Regions from separate parts of the Peribacillus sedimenti genome, predicted to be linked through region 2. Evidence: riboswitches for the same ligand, from Rfam matches in the RefSeq annotation. Region 2 holds a riboswitch; each other region holds the start of a gene.

Region 1 (2,201 bases), 780 kb from region 2:
AGATCATTGATTAAATCTTCGCTATTTTCAATGCCGACAGAAAAACGGAGCAGCCTGTTACAGACGCCGTTAGCCTCGCGGATATCTTGTGGTATGTCGGCGTGGGTTTGTGTAGCGGGATAGGTGATAAAACTTTCCACTCCGCCCAAGCTCTCTGCAAATGTTATGAGCGACAGCCCCTGAAGGAATGGGTTAACCCATTTTTCATCTGCAATCCGGAAGGAAAGCATGCCGCCGTTGCCCGGATAGAGCACATCAGTTACACTTTCGTGCTGACTTAAATATTCAAACAGTTTTTTTGCATTTCGTTCGTGCTGCTCCATTCGGAGGGACAGTGTTTTCATGCCGCGAATTAACAGCCAGGAGTCCATTGGACTAAGAACGGCACCGATGCCGTTGTGAAAATGAGCCAGTGCACTGCATAGTTCTTCTCCCTTTGCAACAATCAACCCTGCAAGAACATCATTATGGCCGCCAAGATATTTGGTGGCACTATGTATTACAATATCTGCACCACTCTGAATCGGCTGCTGCAGGAGAGGAGTGTAAAACGTATTATCGACGATGACAATCAAGCCATGCTGCTTGGCAAGATCTGCGACGGCTTTAATATCTGTTGTTTCCATAAGCGGATTAGTTGGGCTTTCGATAAATACAGCCTTCGTTTTAGAAGAAATGTTTGCCTCAATTTCTTCTAAATTAGATGTATCTACATATTTGCAGGTTAGGCCCCACTTTTTGAATCCCTGCTCCAGAAGTCGATAAGTGCCGCCATATAAGTCCTTAGAAAGTATCCATTCATCTCCTGACTGAAATAGGGCAATGACAGTCATTATGGCCGCCATGCCCGAACTACATGCAAACCCTTGATCACCACACTCCAGGTCTGCAATCGCTTTTTCCAGGATGTGACGAGTGGGATTTCCTGTCCTAGTGTAATCATAGCCGGTTGATTGTCCAATACCTTCGTGCCTATATGCTGTCGAAAAATAAACAGGGGGATTTACTGTCCCTGTTGTGGATTCACTTCGATTTCCGATCTGAGCTAAATACGTTTCGATTTTATGCATAATTTTTTCTGCTCCTTTAATAGTAATTACAGGCCTTGAGATAAAAGTTGTGAAGCGGTCCATGAGTTTTGGGGAATGGAATAAATAAAATTAAAAAAGGCCTTCTTAAGAAGAAGGCCTTTGATGTTGGATATCAGAGTCATTCTTCTTATCTGCCAAGTTACGAATAACTTGATGGAATTAGCACCTTTTCAGCAAAGCTGATGGTTGCCGAGGTTTCATCGGGCCAGTTCCCTCTACCTCTCTAGATAAGAATTTATAAATTAGATTTCATTTGAATTTACTACACATGTTTCAGAATGTCAATGAAAATTTTAAAAATTGAGATAAATAAAAATGCTTTAAAGAGGAGCCGAATTGTTAAATAAGAAATATCGAGAATAAGGGTTTTAATATTTATAGTTTCGCCTATTATTTTTAATAAGGTTGTCTTGCTTGTCACAGGCTAAGGAAGTTGATAAAAGCTCGGTAAGGCAATAATTTGAACATAAGCTGCAGGAATATATATTGAAAAATATTAGTTCTTTATGTATACTTACTTACATAAAGTAAGTAGTCGCTTAATTTTAAATAATCAAGGGAGGTAGTCAAGATGAATTTCCATCGCTACCCAAATACGTATATTGGAGAACTTAATCTCCTGGTCAAGGATTTGCATAGTTCAACTAAATTTTATACAGAAATCATCGGATTTCAGTTATTGCATAAAACAGATGCTACGGCTGTTTTCTCAGCGGATGGCGCTACTCCTCTTCTGACTCTGGAACAGAATAATGCTGCAAAACAAAGAGATGTCCGTTCTCCTGGATTGTACCATTTCGCACTGCTGCTTCCTGAAAGGACAGACTTGGCAAAAGCCCTGCTTCATCTTCTGCAGTCGGGTTATCCTTTACAGGGTGCTTCAGATCATTGGGTCAGTGAGGCATTATATTTAGCAGACCCAGACGGCAACGGCATAGAAATCTACGCAGACCGGCCTGCTGACAATTGGGAGTGGGAAAATGGACTGGTAAAAATGACAACACAAAGACTTGACGCGGAGAATCTATTGGCTGAGATTAACGGTGGAACATGGAATGGCCTGCCCAGCGATACCGTAATCGGCCATATTCATCTTCAAGTGGCTAATTT
Region 2 (2,201 bases):
TTGATATCAGGCGTTTCATCGGCAATAAAACGTGGTGCACCCAAGCCTTTATATGGTTCTAGATCAGGGACGCGCAATGCCGCGTTAATGCAAACAATCCCATCTATCATATATTTTCCGGCGAGGTCAAGGGCCAAAGCCCCACCCATGGATTGACCCACGACAAATATCTTATGGCACGTCTTTTTCAACTGAAGAAAAGCAGTCTCCAAATCTTCAATCCAGTCTTTGTGATTAAAATTTTCCATATCTGCCGCGTTTGTACCATGCCCTCTTAATCTGGGTGCATAGACAGTAAAGCCAGCATTTGCAAATTGTTTTCCTAAGTATTCAACACTCTGTGGTGTTCCATTAAAGCCGTGGCAAAGAAGGATTCCTATCTTATTACCAGAGATAAAAAAAGCTTCTGCTCCAGAAATAACTGTTGTCATATTAATTCTCCTTTCAAGTTAAGAAAATGCCAGTTTTATACTGAGAGTCTCAAAAAAATTTACTGGTAAGACCAAAGCAGCTAGTTTGATAGTAAATGACTGGGTACGTTTAATACACTCAGGCAGTCGTACATATAGAAACGTCCGGGAATCAAAAAAAACTTTCTTGCCTGGCTGCAAAGAAAGTTTTTACATTTCTTATCAACCAAAGCAAAGCTTTGCTGGTAGGAGCACCTTACAGGGCAGGTTGCTGTGAAGTCATTAAGCCAGATCTCTCGTTCACTCTTAATAAAATATAGATTTTTATATATTTCAACTGATATGTTATTAATCCAATAAAATTACTTGGTTTTAATATTATCGCGTGTTTTGAATAATGTCAATCTTTAAAAAGTAAAAAATTTCAAATCATAAAAACCGTTGACAAATTTGCGAACTATCAGTAAAGTAGGAATCAATTGAAAAACGAAAGCTTCTTATCAAGAGAGGTGGAGGGAATTGGCCCGATGATACCTCAGCAGCAGATCCCTATTGGATACTGTGCTAACTCCAACAAGCAGTGCTTGGGAGATAAGAGGAGAAAACAATCGATTGATACGAATGTGGCCTCTTCTTTTCTGGGAGAGGTTTTTTGATTGGAATAATTTCATAGAGTTTTATATTTCTTATCCAGAGAAGCTGAGGGACTGGCCCGATGAAGCTTCGGCAGCGGACATATGTACCGTGCCAATTCCAGCAGGCAGCCTTGCCTGGAAGATAAGAAGGGGCTTATTTTTACTTGTATAACCCTCTTCTTGACACTTCAGGAAGAGGGTTTTTTGTACTTCATATAAAGATTAATACATATTGAAATGCAGCATAAGGAGGTATACATGTGATTACTTTTCAAGCCTTGAAAAAGGAGTATGTAACAAAAGGCAAAACATTTGCCGCTCTGGACGGCATAGACCTGCATGTGGAAGAAGGGGAAATTTATGGAGTAATCGGGTTCAGTGGAGCTGGAAAGAGCACATTAATCCGATGTGTCAATTACCTGGAAAAGCCCACATCAGGTAAAGTCATTGTCAATGGCCATAACTTTGCTGAACTTTCTGCACAGGAGATAAGAAGGGTTAAACAAAAAATAGGGATGGTATTTCAGCACTTTAATTTGCTTCAATCTAAAACTGTTTTTGCTAATGTCGCCATGCCGCTCATCTTGCAAAAGGTCCCTAAGAAAGAAATCAAAAAAAGAGTGGATGAACTGCTTGAATTTGTCGGACTTAAGGACAAGGCTGGCGCCTATCCTGAAAACCTGTCGGGAGGCCAAAAGCAGCGTGTCGGGATAGCTCGTGCGCTTGCGACTCAGCCATCCATCCTCCTTTGTGATGAAGCAACGTCGGCATTGGACCCGCAGACCACAAGCTCCATTCTGCAACTATTGAAAAAAATTAACGAAGAATACAACATTACGATTTTAATGATCACCCATGAAATGTCGGTGATCCGGGAAATTTGCGACAAAGTAGCTGTGATGGAGGCCGGAAAGATAATTGAAAGCGGATCGGTGTTTGAGGTTTTCTCCAACCCCCAGACGCAGACAGCGAAAAACTTCGTCAGCACGGTCATGCACGATGCAATTCCGGAATCAGTAAGAAAACAGCTTACATCCGGCGAGTCGAATGGAAGACTTTTCAAGATCAATTTTGTTGGTGCTTCCTCCGGCCAGCCTCTTTTATCTAAGATTGCAAAGCAGTTCGATGTAGATGTGAACGTCCTATTCGGGAATAT
Region 3 (2,201 bases), 370 kb from region 2:
CGACTTTTCCAGGGAAAACGAAGCTTATGCAAAGGACGTGGCATCACAGGCGGGGGTATCTATAGATTACATAGTTTCCGATATTCTTTCCCTTGGGGAGGAGTTTCTCTCAGGCAATTATGATATAGTCCTCATGGAGCTTGGGGTACTTCACTACTTGCTCGACTTATTTCCGCTAATGGAAATTGTCAAAAAGCTGCTGGCACCTGGCGGCAGATTTATTCTGCATGAATTCCATCCTGTTTCGACCAAGCTCATTACCTCTGCAGGCAAAAAACATAAGGTCACCGGTAATTACTTTGACCCCATGATTGAAGATCACACAGTAGCGTTCTCGAAACATCTGCCTGCTGAAGAACAGCAGGTGCTCACCCGCGTCCTGCAGCGAAAATGGACTATTGGTGAGCTCATTACCGCTGCAGGCCAATCGGGACTGATTATCAAATTCCTGGAGGAAGAGCCAAACCATAAACTGCATGATATCGGTCTTCCGAAAACGTATACATTGGTTGCAGAAAAACCGTGACGACGCAGGCAAAGAATCCATAAAAATAAAAGATTCTTAAAATATAATCTTTTCTGTTGATAAATCCCTGATTTTATATTAGGATTAATTCTGATAAAAGCAAAAAGCATATGAATATATTGTCTTATCTAGAGAGGTGGAGGGACTGGCCCGACGAAACCCGGCAACCGCTGCATGAATACGCATAGCCTGCGATTTTCATGACAGAAAGGTGCTAATTCCAGCAGAGCAGAGGCTCTGGCAGATAAGGTAGAAGCAAAACTTCTTCTTATCGAGGAAGTTTTTTTGTTTTTCCTGATTATTTGCGATTACAAGCTAGAAAAGGCCATATATTACAACTTGGCAGAAAGAGGGATTTGTAGTATGAAATTTGGTTTTTGGCTTCCTATATTTGGCGGATGGTTACGAAATGTAGAAGATGAGAATATGCCTCCGACCTTTGAATATGCAAAAAAAGTGATCCAGTCTGCTGAAAAATGGGGTTACGATACCACATTGATCGCAGAACTATACTTAAATGACATCAAGGGACCCGAACGTGATTCACTTGAGGCCTGGTCTACTGCTGCTGCTCTTGCGGCCGTAACAGAAAAGATTGAAATCATGACTGCAGTACGGCCTGGCTTCCATAACCCGGCGGTAACGGCAAAAATGGCAGCGAATATCGATCATATTTCAAACGGGCGCTTCACATTAAACGTGGTGTCAGCATGGTGGGAAGAAGAAGCGCGTCAATACAATGGAATTTTTACCGCGCATGATGAAAGATATGAACGTACAGAAGAGTTTATCGAGGTCTTAAAAGGCCTTTGGACGGAAGAGTCCTTCTCATATGAAGGAAAATATTATCAAATCCAGAATGCAAAACTTAGCCCTAAGCCGGTACAGCGGCCGAATCCAATCTTATATGCTGGCGGGGAAAGTCCACGCGGAAAGCAAACGATCGTCGAGACATGTGATTCTTACGTAATGCATGGCGGAACGGTTGAAGAGATTACTGAAAAAGTCAATGGCATGAAGGAACAGAGAGCGGCAGCAGGAAAAGATCCATTCGGTTCATTTGGCATGGCCGCCTATATCATTTGCCGGGATACAGAAGAAGAGGTACAGGCTGAATTGGCCCGGATCACGAATGTAAAAGAGTCTAGCGCCTATGCAGGCTATAATGACTTTGTCAGCAAATCACAGCTGGAACAGCAGGTCAAGCTGTATGATTACTCTGTATCCAATCGAGGATTGCGCCCTAATTTAATCGGAACACCGGAACAGATTGCGGAAAGGATCCTTGCTTACGAAGAGGCAGGTTTAGATTTATTGCTACTTCAATTCTCTCCACAGCTTGAAGAGATGGAACGTTTTGCGAAGAAGGTCATCCCGCTGGTGAACGCCAAGAGAAAAGAAGCACAGGTTCAATTATAATTCTTGTAGGATGGAGGCATAGATGATGAGCAAAATTTATATAATTCATGAAAACAGCGAATGGACAGTCCATTTAACAAGACGTTTGGAAGAGCTGGGATTGCCGTATGAAGAATGGCACCTGGATGAAGGGCTGGTTGACCTTACAGAAGCTCCTCCTGAAGGTGTATTTTACAGCAGGATGAGTGCGTCATCCCATACAAGGGGGCACCGGTTTGCTCCCGAGTTCACCGATAGCGTTCTAGCATGGCTAGAG
Region 4 (2,201 bases), 2.0 Mb from region 2:
GTATTTTTTCATGCCTTTTAGATTTTAGCCCTATGAATAAGAACCACAATAAGGGAGGATTTTCATGTCAGAAAACAATAGATTTGAACAAACAGGAAGCAGTGCGGAGGTTAGCTGGAACGATTCATTTCATTCTATAGATGATATTAAGGCTGCGGACCATGCAGTTCAGCAAGATCCAACACCTAGATTGGCCGGTGATATTGATACAAGTGGAGGCCCCATAGATAAACAGCAAAGCACTGATAACGCATTCAGCAGCAGGGGCTTAGAGAATGCGCGATTGACAAGGGAAGCCGTAAAAGGGCGAATCAGGAGATAACGCCCGTACTGCGTTTCATTAGGTTTCCGGTCTTACTTTCCAAACATATTTTTAAGATTTCGACAGAGAATAATGGTTAGGAAAGGGAGGAATCAATATGCCGGAGCATAATCCACAGAACAATGGCAGCAACAAGTCTATCGACGGAGGAATAACGAGAGGCAGAGTGGGAGACTCCCCGAATATTGCCAATGGACTTCTGGAAGACCGCAGAGCAATGACTGATGCGGAATTCAGCCAGGAAATTCATTCAAGTGCCGGAGATACTGGGAGTCCTGATTCGGGTGCAAACTTTGATTCTAGAAATTTTTAGTTAACATCATCAAAGGGCAACCCATGATTGGGCTGCCCTGTTTATTACTGAGTTTTTTATATTTAGTTTAATAATATACAAAGGCAGCAATCGTTCTCTTGTCAGCAGCGATTTTATTTTAATTGTCACAGTCACTCTGACAAAGGTATGGTCCCCTGAGATATTTATTGACAATTTTTAAAAAATTAATAATACTATATATATAATTGTTTTTCCTTATCAAGAGTGGTGGAGGGAATGGCCCTGTGAAGCCCGGCAACCGCTGTTTTCGAACAGAATGGTGCTAAGTCCTGAAGAACTGTGAACGTTCTTTAAGATAAGGAGGAGATTGTAACCACAAGCTCTTCCTTATTAAGGAAGAGCTTTTTTACTTATATCAAGAAAAGAGGTAAAGATTTATGGTAAATGAAACAAAACTGATAAATAAAGGCTTTTTGAGAGCAGGAAATGGACCGTTTCATGCAGACCAGGTCGGAAGCCTGCTGCGCTCAGAAAAATTAAAACATGCACGTTTTCAGAAGTTAAATGGTGAGATTACAGCTGAGCAATTAAGAGCAACCGAAGACGAAGAAATTACACGAATCGTGCAAAAGCAGAAAGAGCTGGGTCTGCAGGCTGTAACTGATGGAGAGTTCCGCCGTGCTTGGTGGCATTTTGACTTCCTTGAAGCTCTGACAGGGGTAACAGGGTACCAGGCTGGAGGGGGAATCCAATTCCATCAAAAGCAGACGAAATCAAGAGCCATTAAGGTAACTGGCAAGCTAGACTTCGATAAGCATCCTATGCTTGAAGATTTTAAATACCTTCAAAGCGTAGCTGGCGACCATACTGCAAAGATGACCATCCCAAGTCCGAGCATGCTTCATTTCAGAGGCGAAATTGAACAAAACGTATACCCGGATAATGATGAATTTTTCAACGATCTTGCCCATACATATAAGAAAGCTATTCAGGCTTTTTATGACGCGGGATGCAGATACTTACAGCTGGATGATACATCATGGGCTTATCTTTGTTCACCCGAGGAAAAGGAAAAGATCCGTGCCCGCGGTTTAAATCCAGAGGAACTGAGCAGCAGATACTTAAAAACATTAAATGATGCTGTGGAGGGCCGTCCGGAAGACATGACAATTACCATGCACATATGCAGGGGAAATTTCCGTTCTACATGGATTTCTTCGGGAGGCTATGAACCAGTTGCCGAAACCCTGTTTGGAAATCTCAATATTGATGGATTCTTCCTGGAATATGACAACGACAGGTCAGGTGGTTTTGAACCTCTTCGATTTGTGAACCGGCCTGATTTGTCAATTGTTCTAGGATTGGTAACATCGAAATTTGGCGAACTGGAAAATGGCGATGATATTAAACGCCGTATCGAAGAAGCTACTCGATATGTTGACCTAAGCCAGCTTTGCTTAAGCCCGCAATGCGGATTCGCTTCGACAGAAGAAGGGAACCTGCTGACAGAAGAACAGCAATGGGCAAAGCTAAGACACGTTGTTGAAATAGCTCAGGAAGTTTGGAAGTAAATCTAATATGTACAAATAGAAACGGGTGAAATAC

The links. A riboswitch is a leader RNA that binds a small molecule or an ion and turns the genes downstream of it on or off. The one in region 2 is predicted to bind S-adenosylmethionine.
Region 1: another riboswitch for S-adenosylmethionine. It lies ahead of V1500_RS05145 (methionine biosynthesis PLP-dependent protein); the one in region 2 lies ahead of V1500_RS01260 (methionine ABC transporter ATP-binding protein).
Region 3: another riboswitch for S-adenosylmethionine. It lies ahead of V1500_RS24210 (LLM class flavin-dependent oxidoreductase); the one in region 2 lies ahead of V1500_RS01260 (methionine ABC transporter ATP-binding protein).
Region 4: another riboswitch for S-adenosylmethionine. It lies ahead of V1500_RS16465 (5-methyltetrahydropteroyltriglutamate--homocysteine S-methyltransferase); the one in region 2 lies ahead of V1500_RS01260 (methionine ABC transporter ATP-binding protein).

The regions. Positions count from the first base shown of each region.
Region 1 is NZ_CP143547.1:1,009,383-1,011,583, forward strand. Features, by position in the region: gene V1500_RS05145 (methionine biosynthesis PLP-dependent protein) at 1-1,070, opposite strand, end outside; SAM riboswitch class I at 1,216-1,325, opposite strand; gene V1500_RS05150 (VOC family protein) at 1,663-2,201, shown strand, end outside.
Region 2 is NZ_CP143547.1:226,037-228,237, forward strand. Features, by position in the region: gene V1500_RS01255 (alpha/beta hydrolase) at 1-431, opposite strand, end outside; SAM riboswitch class I at 627-726, opposite strand; SAM riboswitch class I at 905-1,008, shown strand; SAM riboswitch class I at 1,094-1,194, shown strand; gene V1500_RS01260 (methionine ABC transporter ATP-binding protein) at 1,306-2,201, shown strand, end outside.
Region 3 is NZ_CP143547.1:4,968,808-4,971,008, reverse strand. Features, by position in the region: gene V1500_RS24215 (class I SAM-dependent methyltransferase) at 1-526, shown strand, start outside; SAM riboswitch class I at 648-777, shown strand; gene V1500_RS24210 (LLM class flavin-dependent oxidoreductase) at 890-1,945, shown strand; gene V1500_RS24205 (RimK family alpha-L-glutamate ligase) at 1,971-2,201, shown strand, end outside.
Region 4 is NZ_CP143547.1:3,342,777-3,344,977, reverse strand. Features, by position in the region: gene V1500_RS16475 (hypothetical protein) at 65-322, shown strand; gene V1500_RS16470 (hypothetical protein) at 420-635, shown strand; SAM riboswitch class I at 849-958, shown strand; gene V1500_RS16465 (5-methyltetrahydropteroyltriglutamate--homocysteine S-methyltransferase) at 1,034-2,167, shown strand.